DNA from 2 places in the Streptococcus sp. 27098_8_73 genome. Region 2 is predicted to be linked to the other one. Evidence: riboswitches for the same ligand, from Rfam matches in the RefSeq annotation. Region 2 holds a riboswitch; the other holds the start of a gene.
The links. Region 2 has a riboswitch for preQ1 ahead of O3651_RS02225 (QueT transporter family protein). Riboswitches for the same ligand answer to the same signal wherever they lie in the genome.

Region 1: linked by a shared signal. The riboswitch ahead of O3651_RS00085 (nucleoside hydrolase) and the one ahead of O3651_RS02225 (QueT transporter family protein) in region 2 are both predicted to bind preQ1.

What each region holds. Positions count from the first base shown of each region.
Region 1 covers NZ_JAPVZT010000001.1:15,513-21,075, forward strand. Annotated here, with positions in the region: gene O3651_RS00075 (aspartate carbamoyltransferase catalytic subunit) at 1-821, shown strand, start outside; gene O3651_RS00080 (LytS/YhcK type 5TM receptor domain-containing protein) at 967-1,533, opposite strand; gene O3651_RS00085 (nucleoside hydrolase) at 1,543-2,514, opposite strand; PreQ1 riboswitch class I at 2,636-2,680, opposite strand; gene O3651_RS00090 (RidA family protein) at 2,814-3,197, shown strand; gene rapZ (RNase adapter RapZ) at 3,265-4,155, shown strand; gene O3651_RS00100 (YvcK family protein) at 4,152-5,129, shown strand; gene whiA (DNA-binding protein WhiA) at 5,126-5,563, shown strand, end outside.
Region 2 covers NZ_JAPVZT010000002.1:177,992-190,353, reverse strand. Annotated here, with positions in the region: gene O3651_RS02245 (LTA synthase family protein) at 1-2,092, shown strand, start outside; gene pulA (type I pullulanase) at 2,227-4,524, opposite strand; gene O3651_RS02235 (diacylglycerol kinase family lipid kinase) at 4,539-5,498, opposite strand; gene ligA (NAD-dependent DNA ligase LigA) at 5,507-7,465, opposite strand; gene O3651_RS02225 (QueT transporter family protein) at 7,567-8,082, opposite strand; PreQ1 riboswitch class II at 8,080-8,202, opposite strand; gene O3651_RS02220 (GtrA family protein) at 8,231-8,671, shown strand; gene O3651_RS02215 (B3/4 domain-containing protein) at 8,743-9,450, opposite strand; gene O3651_RS02210 (MarR family winged helix-turn-helix transcriptional regulator) at 9,459-9,908, opposite strand; gene O3651_RS02205 (hypothetical protein) at 10,327-11,130, opposite strand; gene O3651_RS02200 (hypothetical protein) at 11,144-11,296, opposite strand; gene O3651_RS02195 (hypothetical protein) at 11,344-12,162, opposite strand; gene O3651_RS02190 (hypothetical protein) at 12,245-12,362, opposite strand, start outside.

The DNA.
Region 1 (5,563 bases), on a different contig from region 2:
AAAACGGCGCAAAGGTTCATTATGATGAGCAGCATATTGTTGCAAATCTCTTCTTTGAATCTTCAACTCGGACTCACAAGGCTTTTGAAGTAGCAGAATTAAAACTTGGATGCGACCTGCTTGACTTTGATGTCAAGACAAGCTCAGTCAACAAAGGAGAAACCTTGTATGACACGATTTTGACTATGTCAGCTCTCGGTGTAGATGTCTGTGTCATCCGTCACCCTGAGGTGGATTACTATAAAGAATTGATCGAAAGCCCAACAATTACAACTTCTATCGTAAATGGTGGTGATGGTTCTGGTCAGCATCCGAGCCAAAGTTTGCTTGACTTGATGACAATTTACCAAGAATTCGGTCATTTTGATGGTTTGAAAGTAGCTATCGCTGGTGACCTTGATCACTCTCGTGTAGCCAAGTCTAATATGCAAATCTTGAAACGTCTTGGTGCCGAGCTCTTCTTTGCTGGTCCAGATGAGTGGAGAAGTGAGGAATTTGCTGACTATGGTAAATTCGTAACGATTGACGAAGTGATTGACCAAGTGGATGTCATGATGTTCCTGCGCGTGCAGCATGAGCGCCATGACTACAACTCTATTTTCTCTAAGGAAAATTATCATAAACTCCATGGTTTGACGCAAGAGCGCTATGATCGTATGAAGGATACTGCAATCCTGATGCACCCAGCGCCTGTCAATCGCGATGTAGAAATTGCAGATCATCTGGTTGAAGCTCCAAAATCTCGAATTGTAGAGCAAATGACAAATGGCGTCTTTGTCAGAATGGCTATCATTGAGGCTGTTCTCAAGGGACGCAACTAATCTCAAAATGTAGCTTGGGAGTAGGATTGGACTCTAGAAGAGTTTGCCTACTCCTTTTTTATAACTTAACATTAAAGACCTATAAAAGACAATGTTAAACTAAAAGAACTACTCGAAATTATATTTTCTGAGTAGTTCTTTTGATTTATGCATTGCTGGATTTTGCAAAGATTCTTGGGATGGCTTTTTTGAGTTGTGGGATGAAGGCAAGACTAACCCCAATAACAATGAGTCGGTCTGCATAGTCGGTTAGCGCTTGGACGATGATGGTGCTGGTGACCAAATCTAAGCCTAAACCGTGTAAACCTTGAACGATAATACTAGAGCCGCTTGGGGTAATTCCTTTGAAGACTATCACAGTGATCAGAGAGGCCAAAGCAGTTGCTGGCAGAGAGACTAGAACCGTTTTCCAGAGAAGATTTAGTCTTGGTTTTGAATCAGAAGTGAAAAAGACTGAGACAAGAAGAGCCAAAAGAATGGCTACTGGAGAGAAATAAATAGCAGAAATGTCTGTTGTAAAGGCGCTAATAAGAGCACTGGCAATCGCAGTTCCTACTCCGAAAATAGGTCCTAAAATGAGGCTGGCTAATATCGTTCCAAAAGTATCCAAATAAACAGGAAGTTTTAGAAAAAGGGCGATGTTGGCACCGATATAGTTTAGAGCGATGCAGATAGCTGTAAATGTAATGGTAAATGGTGTTATTTTTTTCATAATCTTATCCTAAATTAAAGTTTCTAGATCTTGGTAGATGATTTCCTTTGAAGTGTTGAGTATCACGGAGAGAAAATCCTGAAAGAAGAGGTGGGTGTTTACTTGGGTCAGCACCTTAGCATTGGCTTGCTTACCATAAAAATGATAGGCATCAACTAGCGTTTGTCCCATGGCAATGCCTTCCGTTGCGAGATCGACGAAGGAGTCAAATCCTTGACAAAGGTCCTTATACAGAAAATGGGCAACGGCCAATGGATCGTTGATGACACAGCCGATAATATGTTCATACTCCCAATGAAAATCCCAGTAAAAACGAGTGATTTTTCCGATAAAGTCAGCGACTTCAGGATTGATAAATCGCATATATTCCAAGAGATTAGGCGTCAAGACAATCTTTCGAGTAACATCTAGACCGACCATTTCGATCTTCTTTCCAAGTTTTTCGTAGGTTTCTTGGGCTGCATGCGGATCGCACCAGTAGTTGTACTCCGCTACGGGTGAGCAGTTGCCATGCGATTTGTAGCTGCCGCCCATGCTGACAAATCGGTATAGATGTTGCCCAAGGTTAGGATTTTTCCTAAGAGCCAAAGCAATATTGGTCAAAGGCCCCAGTGCAACGATGGAAGTATCACTATTTTTCTGGAAATAGTCAGCCAGAAAGTCATAAGCTGCTTGTGGTTGGGCTTGGGTGGAACTGCTTCTTGTTATTCCGCTTTCTCCCAATCCATCCATGCCGTGGGTATCCTGAGCAGAGACGAAGTCACGAACCAAGGGCTTGTCGGCTCCTACATAGACTGGGATATCCAGCCGATTCAGCCTTTCCAGGATTTTAAATGCATTTTCAAGACCAAGTTCTACTGGGACATTTCCAGCGACTATGGTCAAAGCAACGACCTCTAAGTCAGGGTGTTGTAGGGCATAGAGCAGGGCTAGGCTGTCGTCTATGCCAGGATCGCAGTCAATAATAACTTTTCTTTTCATAGGTCCTCCTTTTGAGAAATAAAATAAGGCTGAAACCTCCGTCTCAACCTCTCAGTTAGTTCTGCCAAAGTGGCAGGACACCAGAAAAAACTATGCGCAATTACATTACTTTAGAATATAAGGGTACTTAGTTTTTTATACTGGGAAGTTTGCGAACCAGTCCAAAACAAGTGTTTTGAATTATGCATTTACTATCATAAAGAAAAATTTCCTAAAAGTCAATGGGAAGGGGGACAAGAATAGTCAGTCTTTTGACTTTATGATATAATAAGTAAGATAAAAGAAATGAGGAGAATACAATGGCAAAAATAGTACAAACAGATAAAGCACCAGCAGCAATCGGACCATATGTTCAAGGAAAAATCGTTGGCAACCTTTTATTTGCAAGTGGTCAGATTCCTTTATCACCAGAGACAGGAGAAATTGTAGGTGCAACGATTGAAGAGCAGACCCAGCAAGTTTTAAAAAATGTAGGAGCTATTTTGGAAGCAGCTGGAACAGATTTTGACCATGTGATCAAGGCGACCTGCTTCCTAAGTGATATCAATGATTTTGTGCCATTTAATGAGGTCTACAAAACGGCTTTTAAGAGCGAGTTTCCAGCTCGTTCGGCAGTAGAAGTGGCTCGCTTGCCTCGTGATGTAAAAATCGAAATCGAAGTCATTGCTGAGATTGTAGAATAAATGCTTGGGACCGGGAGAAGTTTCCCGTCCTTTTTTAGAAATAAAATGTTAGACGAAGGGAGAAAGAATGGCTGAACACAAGATTCAATTAGTGATTGTGACAGGAATGAGCGGTGCCGGAAAGACTGTCGCCATCCAGTCCTTTGAGGATTTGGGTTATTTTACCATTGATAATATGCCGCCGACCTTAGTACCAAAGTTTTTGCAGTTGGTCGAAGGGACAAAGGACAATGATAAGTTGGCTCTGGTTGTTGATATGAGGAGTCGCTCCTTCTTTTTGGAGATTCAGGATATTCTGGATGAGCTAGAAAGAAGCACGGAAATTGATTTTAAAATTCTATTTTTGGATGCGGCCGACAAGGAGTTGGTGGCTCGCTATAAGGAAACGAGACGCAGTCACCCTTTGGCAGCCGACGGACGAATTTTAGATGGAATCAAACTGGAGCGTGAGCTCTTAGCCCCTCTGAAAAATCTAAGTCAAAATGTTGTAGATACGACGGAACTGACACCACGGGAGCTAAGAAAGACCATCTCTGAACAATTTTCAAACCAGGCTGATCTGCACAGTTTCCGCATTGAGGTTATGAGTTTTGGCTTCAAATACGGTTTGCCTCTGGATGCGGACTTGGTTTTTGATGTGCGTTTCCTGCCTAATCCCTACTATAAACCTGAATTGCGCAATCAGACAGGCTTGGATAAGGATGTCTTTGACTATGTCATGAACCATGCGGAGTCAGAAGAGTTTTACCAGCATTTGCTGGGCTTGATTGAGCCGATTTTGCCTGGCTATCAAAAGGAAGGAAAGTCTGTGCTGACTATTGCAGTTGGCTGTACAGGTGGACAACACCGTAGTGTGGCTTTTGCACAGCGTTTGGCGGATGATTTAGCGAAAAATTGGCCAGTTAATGCCAGTCATCGCGACAAAAATCGTCGGAAGGAAACGGTGAACCGCTCATGAGAAAACCGAGAATTACAGTTATCGGCGGCGGTACAGGAATTTCAGTCATTTTAGACAGCCTGCGGAAAAAGGATGTAGAAATCACAGCTATTGTCACAGTTGCAGATGATGGCGGTAGTTCTGGTGAGCTGCGTAAAAACATTCAGCAGCTGACGCCGCCGGGTGACTTGCGAAATGTTTTGGTCGCCATGTCTGATATGCCAAAGTTTTATGAGAAGGTCTTCCAGTATCGCTTTGCCAAAGGAGACGGCATTCTAGCAGGACATCCCTTGGGGAATCTGATTATTGCTGGCATTTCCGAAATGCAGGGTTCGACCTATAATGCCATGCAGCTTCTAACCAAGTTTTTCCATACAACAGGTAAAATCTACCCTTCAAGCGACACTCCGCTAACTCTGCATGCTGTGTTTACAGATGGAACGGAAGTTGTCGGTGAGAGCAATCTGGCTAGTAAGGCTGGTATGATTGAGCGGGTCTATGTGACCAATACCTATGATGATGCAAAGCCTGTTGCTAGTAGAAAGGTAGTCCAGAGTATTTTGGATAGCGATATGGTGGTGCTGGGGCCGGGTTCTCTCTTTACCTCTATCTTGCCAAACCTCGTAATCGAAGAAATCGGCCAAGCTATTTTAGATACTAAGGCAGAAGTAGCCTATGTTTGCAATATTATGACTCAACGTGGCGAAACCGAGCACTTTTCAGATAGCGACCACGTTCAAGTATTGCATCGCCATCTGGGCAAAAAGTTCATTGATACTGTCTTGGTCAATATCGAGCCAGTTCCGCGCGAGTATATGAATAGCAATAAATTTGATGAATATCTGGTTCAGGTGGAGCATAATTTTCGAGGGCTGCAAGAGCAAGTTCCGCGTGTCATTTCATCGAATTTCCTTCGTTTGGAAAATGGCGGAGCTTTTCATGATGGAGAGTTACTTGTTGATGAATTGATGCAGATTATACAGGTGCGCAAATGAGCTTTACAGTAAAAGTAAAAGAAGAGCTTTTAAGCTTATCTGTAAAAGACAAAAATGAGTTGGCTGCCATGATCAAGATGTCTGGCAGTTTGGGCTTGGCCAGCAGTGGTTTGACCCTGTCTGTCACAACAGAAAATGCTAAGATTGCCCGCCATCTCTATGAGTTGCTGTCGGACCTTTATCAGGTCAAGTCAGAAATCCGCCACCATCAGAAGACTAATCTGCGCAAGAATCGAGTTTATACAGTATTTCTAGATCAGAAAGTGGAAGAAATCTTATCTGACCTGCACTTGGCTGACTCCTTTTTTGGCATCGAGGCAGGGATTGACCAGGCTATTTTGTCAGATGACGAAGCCAGTCGAGCCTATCTACGGGGAGCCTTTCTCTCAAATGGCAGCATGCGGGAGCCAGACTCAGGCAAGTACCAGCTAGAA
Region 2 (12,362 bases):
TTTTAATTTAGATATTCAAGGAGCCTATCAAATTTTTCTGGCTCTGATTAACCCTTTCCCAATTGGACTTTTACTGATTGGACTCGCTCTTTATATCAAGCCGACGAAGATTTTTTATTGTGTCAGCACGGCTATCTACATCATGCTCTTTGTCTGGTTGGTCTCAAACTCCATCTACTACCGTGAGTTTACCGACTTTGTGACAGTCAATACCATGTTGGCCTCCAGTAAGGTGTCTGCAGGTCTCGGAGCCGCAGCCATGGAACTCTTCCGCCCTTGGGATGCTATCTATATCATTGATTTCCCCATTCTAGGCTGGCTTTTTTATAAAAAATATATCCGCTTGGATCATCGTAGGTTTAATTTCCGCGCTAGCTTTGCTGTAACGTCCCTATCAGCGATGCTCTTTTCGGTCAATCTTTTCCTAGCAGAAATTGATCGTCCTGAGCTCCTGACACGCGGATTTTCAAATTACTATGTCGTTCGCGCCCTTGGTCTTCCTGCCTTCCTGGGCTACAGTGCCAATCAAACCTATGCTGCTAATAAAGAGCGTTCCAAAGCCTCTGCCAAGGATCTAGAACCCGTTCAACAATATATCCAATCCCACTATGCTGAGCCAAACTCTGAATACTACGGCATTGCCAAAGGTCGCAATGTTATCTATGTCCATCTAGAGAGCTTCCAGCAGTTTCTGATTGATTATAAACTACAGATGGAGGGCAAGGAATACGAAGTTACGCCTTTCCTTAACTCCCTTTACCACTCCAACTCTACTTTAGCCTTTTCAAACATCTTTAACCAGGTCAAGGCTGGAAAGACTTCCGATGCTGAGACCATGATTGAAACAGGCCTCTTTGGTCTCAACCAAGGCTCCTTCATGGTAAACTACGGCGGTACTAATACCCAACAAGCAGCACCTTTTATCCTATCAAAAAATGGAGACTACACATCTGCTGTTTTCCATGGAAATACAGGTAGCTTCTGGAACCGCAATACAGCCTACAAGCAATGGGGTTATAATTATTTCTTCGATGCGTCCTACTTTACCAAGCAAGACGAGACCAACTCCTTCCAGTATGGCTTGAACGATAAAATTATGTTCAAAGATTCCATCAAATATCTGGAACATTTGCAGCAGCCTTTCTATGCCAAATACATCACCGTCTCTAATCACTATCCTTATACCACTAGTCTGATTGGCGATGAGATTGGTTTCCCACTGGCAGATACCAAAGACGAAACCATCAATGGCTATTTTGCAACAGCAAACTACCTCGACTCAGCTGTCAAAGCCTTCTTTGACTACCTGAAAGAAGCTGGACTCTATGAAAATTCAATCATTGTCCTCTACGGAGACCACTATGGAATTTCTAATTCCCGTAATCCAGCTCTGGCACCTCTGATCAATAAAAATTCTGAGACATGGTCTAGTTACGACAACGCCATGTTGCAGAGAGTGCCATACATGGTCGTGATACCTGGAATGGAAAAGGGAAAAATCATCGATACCTTTGGCGGACAAATCGATATGCTGCCAACCTTGGAGCATTTATTGGGGATTGACTCCAAAAATTACCTCCAAGTCGGGCAAGACCTCCTCTCACCTCAGCACCAGCAAATCGTGGCCTTCCGCTCAACCAATAACTTTGTAACACCAAAATACACAAGTTATAGCGGCCGCATTTACAACACACAAACTGGTGAGGAGATCACTCTGCCAGACGAGTCAACAACGGCTGAACTAGAAGCTATCCGAACAGCCGCAAATACACAGCTGAAAATGAGCGATGCTATTCAGACAGGGGACCTATTCCGCTTTTATACGGGCAATAACCTAGGAAAAGTCAATCCTGATGATTACAACTACATCAACTCTTTGAAAGCCCTCAAGGCCATTGAGAAAGAAAAAGGTGATCAATCGACTAGCCTTTATTCCAAACGTGGCGGTGTATCCTCTGTGGATCTCTTTAATTCACCAAGTTATCGAGTACTTCACCCAGAACAATTTCACTCTAGCACTAGTAGCGAAGAGGGAACTAGCGGAGAGGCCTCCAGCTCTTCTAGCTCCTCCAGTTCAAGTGCCAGTCCCTAATCTATGAGGCTACTCAACTCTTCCTAAAACATTGAAAAATGTTGAGGGAGAGTTTTTTTTTTTTGAAGCACAAAAAAAGATTGAAGACTTAAGCTGCAAAGCCTGTCTTCAATCTTTTCTTATTTTTATTCATATTATGCAATCACTTCAAAAACGGAAGCTGTTAGATTCTCCACATAGAAGGGTCTCTTATGACGACTATTTCCGACCAATAAACGTAGATGATCCGCATTCTCAAGGTAATAGGGCAGTCCACTTGCATTAAAAATGATTTCATAATGTTTTTCGTCTTTAATCTCAAAAATGACGATACCACTGCCGGCAAAGGCTTCTCTTACAAAGACATGCTTGTAAATCTCTTCATAGGTTTGATAAGAAAATTCCTTCTGACTTGTCTTTAAGTGAATAATCTGCTTGATATAGTCAATACTCTCCTGATGTTGACTGATCAGTTCCCAATTCACTTTGTTGACAGCATCGGGAGCATTGTAGCTATTCATGGCTCTGTCACGGTCGCTAGGCAGGACTTGGCCCTCTTCGCCTGTTCCTACTAGTTTCGTGCGAGAAAATTCTTGTCCCAATTCCATAAATGCCATTCCCTGCATGAGCAAGTTCATAGCTGTTGCCAGCTCAATTCTTTTCGTCCGAGTGACCTCATCATCATCTGGGTGCAAGTCAACCAGCAAGTCATGCAGATTGAAATTATCATGTGCCTCCACATAATTCAGAACCTGAGTTGGTGTCAAATAGGAGCCTAACTCACTGCTGCCCAAAATGGCTTTAGCTATAATATCCTCAGTCGCTTGTCCGCTCACATAACCTGCTTTCAGACCACCGTAGACTTCAGCACCCTTTATCGCATCGCGCTGGGTATCATTGAAAAAGCCAATTCGCGGCAGTTGATAAGCATTGTCTTTCTTAGCCTTGTCCTCTGGCATCAGGCCTGTTCCCATATCCCAACCTTCACCATAAAGCAAAATCCGTGGATCAATTTTGTCCATTTCTTCTCGGATGATATTCATGGTGGTGACATCATGGATTCCCATCAAATCAAAACGGAAGCCATCCACATTGAATTCTTCTACCCAATAGCGAAGTGAATCAATCATGAATTTGCGGAACATTTCATGCTCACTGGCCGTCTCGCTACCAACTCCGGTACCGTTTTGGAAAGAACCGTTGGGATTCATCCGGTAGTAATAATCGGGAACCGTTGACTGAAAGGCTGAGTCAAAGGTGGAATAAATATGATTGTAAACCACATCTAAGGTCACAGAAATCCCTGCATCATGATAAGCCTGAATCATGATTTTCAAATCTCGGATAGCCTGACCTGGATCATCTGGATTAGAAGAAAAACTGGTTTCTGGTGCATTGTAGTTCTGTGGATCATAGCCCCAGTTATAAGTAACTTGGCCATTTTCGTCATAGTCCTTGTGTCGGTCAGAAACCGGCTGGAGCTGCACGACATTGATACCTAGATTACGAATGTAATCAAAAGTGGTCTGGTCTCCCTGACTATTTCTAGTGCCACGTTGACAAGCACCTAAAAAAGTCCCTCGCAAATGCTCTGCGACACCGGAACTAGGCGATTTGCTAATATCTCGGATATGCATCTCATAGATGACCGCCTGATTCGGATTATCTAAACGCCAAGTTGCCTCCTTGCCTTGACATACCTTAAAACCATCAACAGTCTTGTCCTGTTCAGCAACAATAGCTGAACGCTTGCCATCTGGACTGGTAGCAATTGTATAAGGATCGCGCGTCAAAAAATGCTGGTTTTCAAAATGAACATGATACTGGTAGGCCTTGCCAGCTAAATCTTCTGGCACTTCCACCGACCAAACTCCGATTGTATTTTTTGCATGATCGTGCGAGTAAATTTCGCCCTTTTCCATAGGGAATTCTTTATAAACAGCTGCTTGATTATCCGAAGTTTCATAGACTAGCAATTCAACTTTTTTGGCTGTCGGAGCCCAAACTTTAAACTCATTTACTTGCCCCCGCAGACGATGCCCAAGCCAACCTTGGTAGCCCCAGCATTCATCAAAATAATCCGACCGCATGGCCACATCGAAATTATGAGGACGTCGCCGCGAATATTGGTGGCTCGTCGTCGCCGCTTGCAAGGAATAGTAGACCTGGTGATCTCCTTCAATCAACCACACCTCTGTAGGCAAATGAACTGGCAATAAGTCAATGTGATAATCGCAAGATTGGCTGGACCAGTCTGAACGCTTGACAATCACATGAGCCTGACTAAGGGGCTCCCAACTTTTAAAAGATAGTTCTCCCTGAATACCAAAATAATCTAGTTTAGAAAAAGGTGCTTCTTTTCCCCACTGATCTGTCTGCCACTGCCACAAATCATAAGAAAAGTAATCTCCCTTAGGATTGTGGTAATGGACAATGACCTTATAGTCTAGCATTTTCATTTATCTCTTCATTCTAATTTTTCTAAGGAAAGAGCGCTCTCATCTATTTCATCTATATTGGCGAAAAACTCCAGATGATTGTGCAAAACTTCCAATTCTACTGGTGTATCTCCTCCGTACTCACCATCCAAGTTCAACATAAAGGGTGCTTTTTTATCCAATACTTCTAGCTTCAATTTGCTGGTTTTCAGATATTCAACATTAGCATCCGTCACATGTTGGCCACCATTAATTGCTTGTATGATGAGACTAAGCATATCAAACAACTTGGCCGTTTTTACAAGAATCAAGGTGAAATTTCCATCGTCCAGTTTGGTATCTGGCGCTAGTTTTTCAAAGCCTCCGATAGAATTAGTCAAGGCTGCAAAGACAAGCGAAATCTTGCCCTCAAAAACACCATGGTCATGCTCAATCCGTACCTTACGGGATTTGGAACGTGGCAGCATTTTGGCTCCTTCGGCTACATAAGCCAGATAGCCTAGACGGGTCTTGACTTCACTAGGGACACTATAAGTCAGCTCTGTCAGCGTGCCCGCCGCCGCAATGTTGATAAAGTATTTGCTGCCATAAGCCCGGCCGATATCCATCTGAATCGTCTGGTTTTTCTCGATAATACGAGCTGCAACCACTGGATCTCCCATAGGAATTTTCAAGGCACGCGCATAATCATTGGTTGTACCAGTTGGGATGAAAGCCAGCTTAGGGCGCACATCTAGGCCCGCAACCCCATTCACCACTTCATTGATAGTCCCATCTCCACCAGCTGCTATAACCAAATCAAAACCTGCTCTTGCTACTCTTTCAGCTTCTCGCTGAGCAGAGAAAGGCTCTGGAGTTGTCTGGTAGGCACTGGTCTCATAGCCAACATCTTCCAAGACGTCCAAGACTTCGGCAATATTTTTTTTGATAATTTCCTGCCCAGAAGTTGGGTTATAAATTAATCTTGCTTTTTTTATTTTATTTTCCATACTCAGCCTCACAAGCTATCTAGCCAGTCCTCGTCTCGAATCTCGATCCCAAGTTCTTGAGCTTTGATTAATTTGCTGCCTGCATCGGTACCTGCCACCACCAAATCTGTCTTTTTAGACACACTTCCAGCGACATTTGCACCCAAGCTCAGCAACTTTTCTTTAGCTTGATTCCGTGTTAATTTTTGTAATTTTCCGGTCAATACGACTGTTTTGCCAGCGAGAGCGGCATCAGCTGCCACTTTCTCCCCTAGATAGTCTAGGTTAACACCAGCTTCTTGTAATTCTTGCAGCAGAAGCTGACTACCTTCTTGCTCAAAGTAAGAATTCAGACTCTGAGCGATAACTGTCCCCAAGCTGTCAATAGAAGAAATTTCCTCTTGACTGGCCTGAGACAGCTTGATCATATCGTGGAATTTCTCCATCAAAATCCGACTAGCCTTGCTTCCCACGTGACGGATTCCCAGACCAAAGAGCAATTTCTCTGCTGAGTTTTCCTTGGAAGCTTGAATAGCAGTATACAATTTATTCGCTGATTTTTCCTTAAAGCCGTCCAAGGTCAGCAAATCTTCTACAGAAAGTCGGTAAATTCCAGCCACATCCTTAACCAAGTTCTTATCAAAGACCTTTTCGACAACTGCTGGACCAAGACCCGTGATGTTCATGGCATCCCGACTGGCAAAGTGGATCAATCCTTCCTTAATCTGGGCTGGGCAGAGCGGGTTGATGCAGCGCAGAGCCACTTCGTCCTCAAAATGCACAAGCTCACTCTCACAGCTCGGACAGTGACTTGGTATTTCCAAAGCCTCTTCTGAGACCCGCTTAGACTCCACCACGCGCAAGACAGCAGGAATAATATCCCCTGCCTTATAGACGATAACGGTGTCTTTCTGACGAATATCCTTCTCCGCAATGTAGTCCACATTGTGCAAGGTTGCTCGGCTGACAGTCGTTCCCGCTAGCTGCACTGGCGTCAGATTGGCTGTCGGAGTCACAACTCCTGTCCGACCGACTGTCCAGTCAACAGACAGAAGCTGGGCTTCCTTTTCCTCAGCTGGAAACTTATAAGCGATAGCCCACTTAGGTGCCTTGACCGTAAATCCAAGCTCCTCTTGCACCGCCAAGTCATTGACCTTGATGACAATACCGTCAATCTCATAAGGCAGACTGTCCCGCTCTTTGGCAATCTTTTCGATAAACTCCCAAACGGAATCGATAGAATTTGCTAGAAAATGAATCGGATTAACTGAGAAGCCCAAAGAAGCTAGCTTGTTCAAAACTGCTTCTTGGCTGCCGGCCTCAGTCGGACTGGCTTCTTGGTAGAGGAAGGTTGCTAGATTACGCTTGGCCACAACTGCTGTGTCCAACTGGCGCAAGGTTCCTGCTGCCGCATTGCGGGGATTGGCAAACTCAGGCTCACCGTTCTCCTGCCGCAGCTGATTGACCGCATCAAAGGAAGCCTTGGGCATGTAGCACTCTCCGCGAACCGTAATGTCCAGCGGCTCTTTCAAAGTCAGCGGAATATCCTTGACCCGCTTGAGATTTTCAGTGATGTTTTCTCCAACAGAGCCATCCCCCCGAGTCGCTCCTGCTACCAAGATTCCTTTTTCATAGGTCAGAGAAATAGAGAGCCCATCAATCTTGAGCTCACAAATATAGGAAACCTGGGGAAATTCCTTGCGGATTCGCTGGTCAAAAGCCATTAATTCTTCACGTGAAAAAGCATCCTGCAAACTAAAGAGAGGATACTGGTGTGGATATTTTTCAAATCCTTCTAAAATCTTCCCACCCACCCGATGCGTTGGGCTATCAGGTAGGATATCAGTTGGGTACTTTTCTTCTAACTCCACTAACTCGCGATAGAGTCTGTCATACTCGCTGTCCGATACACTTGGCCTGTCTGCCGTATAGTATTCATGGGCGTATCGATTAAGCAATTTGACTAATTCTGACATTCTTTCTTTCATACTTCTATTTTATCACAAATACACAAAATCTTCCTCTATTTGTTCCGAATTCTCACTAAAAAAGAGGACATAAAAAGAGCGGAAATCCGCTCTCTGCTGTCTTATTTTGTCAAATCAATCCTTTTCGCAATCTGGTTAATAATGATAGCTCCAACTATCAAGGAAGCAAATTCTCCAATAGCCGTTGTGAACCAAGTCAGGAAGAATGGCAAGCCCTGTAAGAAATACAACTCTGCCGCAATCGTCACCATCGAAATAGAGAAGAAAATGGCAAAATAGAAATGATCCAAGCGAAGCAAATCTTTAATCAAGTACTGATTCTTATAGCGGCTGAAAAGGTAGACACCTAATGATAGGAAAACTAAAGTTGACCAACCACCAACAAAGACATCAATGATTCCAAAGCTATAGAGATTGGCAATCATACAGCCAATGGTCACTCCCAGGATGTATTTACGATTGTAAAAGGCCATAAAGTTCATCGTTTCAGAAATTCTAAACTGATAAGCACCGTAACTAATCGCATTTAAGGGAGGCGTGACGGTTAGGGCTACATAAATGGCAGCAACGATGGCAATGTGTGTCAAATCACGAACTGATAAATTTTCTTGTTTCATGTTTTCTCCTTTAGCGCATGAGCGCGTGTAATATGCTTGGCGAAAGAAGTTAAGCGCCAAGGGTTGCCTCAGATGGAAAAGCTATCTCCTTCAAATCGACAACCTCACTAGTATAGCATAAATCCTAGAAATGTGATAGACTATGCTTATGAAAACTTTGATTAAAAAATTCTTTGACAATGAAGTCCTATCCTACCTCTTCTTTGGTGTGGCAACCACTGTCGTATCCGTTGTCAGTCGGATGCTCTGCTATGAACTGACGGGAAATGAACTACTGGCTACGATAATAGGTGATATTCTGGGCATTCTCTTTGCCTTTGTGACCAACGATACTATCGTTTTCAAGCAGACAAGACAGGGCTGGCCAGTGCGATTAGTCAAATTTTTCACAACCCGCCTGGCTACTATGGCCTTGAATTTACTGCTAACCTTTATCTTTGTCACTAGTTTCCCACAAATCATAGGCCAGTTTGTCAATAACAATATCAAAATGGTCAATACCATCGAAACTTTCATTGCTCAAGTGCTAATTATCATTCTCAACTATGTCTTCAGCAAGATTTTTGTCTTTAAAAACAAGGCAAAATAAGAATAGATTAGCCTATTTCCCCAAAACAAAAACATCTGGACCAGATATTTCTGATCCAGATATTTTTATTTTTAGACTTCCAAGCTGGCATTGTCAGCTGTCAGGTGAGTAATATCACCCTTAACCCCAAAATAGTCCTCAATCAGAGTCTGGAGTTCAGTCATGGCTGCTTGGGCACGCGCCGCCTGCTCTCCATTGATGGCTTCGATAACCAAGATGGCATCTTTGGTCTCTTCTGTCAACATGGTTCGTTGTGCTTCTCGCCAGTTAAGACAACGGCAAACCGCCCCCTCTTCATCATAGTAGATGATTTCTTCTGCCAAAGCTGGTACATCAGTCTCAGCTCCCAGTGGGAAAAATGCTTCGCCACCCTTGGCTTTTCCTAGATAAAGACCACCGACAATCTTGTCCAAATCCTCACCGCCACAAGGAACAGCATAAGAAAGGGAAACACTATTATAAATATCTACTAAAGGATTGATGGGGTTAAATTCCCGTCCTTGACTGACCCGCTTGAGTAGGGCTTCGATAGAGGAACGCGCTCCTTTCTTGGTCTTAAATTGGCCGAAAGCCTGCCGCCACTCCTGAATGACATCATTCTGAGTGAAGTTCTCATCTGGAATAAAGTCTGCTGCTCGCTTCGCTCCCTTATCCAGCAGGGATTTGAAATAAGGATCCTTACTTTCATCCACTCTATTATCCAACCCCTTGACCACTAAAACACTAATCTGAGCTTCTGGAAACAAAGCCCAAAATTCATTTTCAACTGTAACTTTCATGTTCTACCTCAATAATTTCTTTTCTGGCCTTTTTTGACCAGCTCCCAGTCCTTGGTAATATTCTCTCGGACACGAACCAGCAACTTTTCTAACTCTTTTCGCTCGTTTTCTGAAAATTTTTCCAACGAAACCTGCTCCGAATATTCGTTTTCCGCTATGATAAAAGGATAAAGTGTTGCCCCCTTATCAGTGACGAACCATTCCTTGTTCTTGCGGTTATTGGCTGCTGGCCGCTGCTCCACTAAGCCTTTATTTTCTAGCTTCTTGACTGAACGAGCCACCGTTGAGCGATCCACCTTGAGCAAGTCTGACAGCTCCTCCTGAATAATCCCAGGATTCTCCGCAATCCGCACCAGATAGAGATACTGCCCCCGCGCCAAATCTATGTCACGAAACTCAATATTAGCGATGGAATCCAAAGCCCGAGCAATGATTCCAATCTCACGTAAAATTGACATACCTCCTCCTTCTGAAGATAGTATAACAGATTTTTATTGCAAATGCAATAAAAATTATTCAAAAATACTTACCTTAGAAAAATTCTATATTGAACTAAATCTCCGCACAGAACTATTTCCGCCTTTCCCTTATCTGCACCATCAAAGAAGAGGCTCGGAAAAGGTCTTTGCCTCACTTTTTGTTAGAAATAGATACTGGGAAGGTTAGCTGATTACTTGTTAAGCAATCTCTTGATATGTTTTGATAAAGGTCAGTACAATCACTAGCTAGATTCTCTCGAGTATAATCTTCACCTTTAAAATCCATTAATGCAACCTTATTAGTCACATCATATAATACTACAATATCAAATCGGCTTGAGAAGAGCATAGAAAAACCACCTGAAGTCAACCCAGGTGGAAAGCTTAGGATAGATATTTATTTACTAATGCCTCGTTGCTTCTTAACATATTCTTTGTACATTTTTGACTTCTTTCCATACCATTCCTCGATGGTATAGCCATACTCTTCACGGTATTTCTCTTGGTTTTTATTGACTTCATGAAGATTAAATAGTGAAGAGAATGTTGATTTACTCAATGATATTAAAATAATAATGAGAAAGATTGGAGCGATGGGTAATAAAGCCAAAAGTAAATGAGCAAGTAAATTTTTAAAGCCTGAAATAAGAATACCCGCAATAAAATTTATGAACCATAAAGCCAAGATAACATTTGTATATTTCTTTATTTTCTCCTTATCAATATCAAAAACTCTAGTATATGTCTTTGTTATGAGACTATAAACAATATAGACAACTGCTACGGAATAAGCTAGCCAATAAATAATCCGAATGATTAAAAAAGGAACAAAGAATTGCAAGCCTAAAATTAGTCCAAAAATGCTTGAATGAATAAGAGTGAATAAGACGAGTAAATTGAGTATATAAGCATAAATTCTATTTCTTTTTGAAATGATATAAATAATCATATACATCGCCCAATAAACTAAAAATAAAATACCAAAAACTTTTTCTGGGATGATTAGTTGATACTCTAATTCAGTAAGCGGCTGCAAAAAAGTTATACTATTCTTACTCATAGATGTTCCTAAACCAATCGCAAGCCATGGAGCAAATATACATATAACAAGAAATAATGGCATTACGAAAATCATTACTAATATATTCCATCCTCGCGTTGTTTCTAGTGCATCATTAATATCTTTTTGTTTATCATCCATTTATTTTCTCCTATTATCCAAACAAGGATGAGGCCGCCTTCAGACCACCATTGAAAAAATCAGAAACATTCTTGCCTACACTTTTGACAGTCTCCAAGCCTTGGTGGAGTCCTTTCCCGATAGATTCCACTCCTGATTCTACCATGTCCACAGCACCGCAAGCCAAATTTTTAGCTCCTTCATAAAGAAACTAGAAATATTGTTTATCAATCTTTATCTCTTCTTAGACTTCTTCACATGTTCCTTATACATTTTTGACTTTTTCCCGTACCATTCTTCGATGGTATATCCATACTCTTCACGGTATTTCTCTTGGTTTTTATTGACTGCATTCAAGTTCTCTAGAGTTACTACATTGGACTTGAAAAATGATACCAAAAATAGTCCTAGTAAAATAGGTGCAATAGGTAATAAAGCAAGCAAGAGATACGCTAGGAAATGATTAAGCCCGTGGGTAAAGAGATTGATTCCATACATCAACAACCATAAGAATAAAATCACATTCAAAAAATTTTTATAATATTCTGAGGAGAAATAATCCTTTCTAGCGCGTTGCTTTGTGGCAAGGATATAGATAAGGTAAATCAGTGATAAGACAAACCCAATCCAGTAAACGATACGAACTGCTACTAGAGGGATTAAATACAAGATGGCTACAAACCAACTATAATATGTAATTACGAGCAAAAACAATTGAAAAATCTGAGTCATTAAATAGGCTTTAATGCGATTTCTTTTAGAAATAATATAAAAACAAGTAAAATGACCGCAACAAAGAAAAAATAGAAAGCCAAAGAAACTATCTGGGGGAATGAGCCCTGTTTCCACTGATGTTAGCTGTGTAACCATTGAGGTCAGTGGAATAGCTGGGTCATACCCAGCTTCACTAGCCATTCGAAATAAACTTATCGGTAAAGACGTACCAATCATAACCATAAGAGAATATAGAGATAGTCCAAAAATCGCCTTTACTAAGCTTAATCTTCGTGCTGTTTCAAGTGCATCATTAATATCTTTTTGTATCTTATCCATTTATTTTCTCCTATTTTTTTCAGGTTACATTGTAAAAGGAGGCACCATCGCCATAAAAATCGAATGGGTAAACCAACATTGACTAAACTTCCTGATCCAGCGACTCTTTGTATCTTTTCGATTCTTTCCCATACCAGTCTTCTATTGAGTAGTCAGATAACTGGCGGTAATCTTCCAAATATTTTTTGAGATAGTAGCCT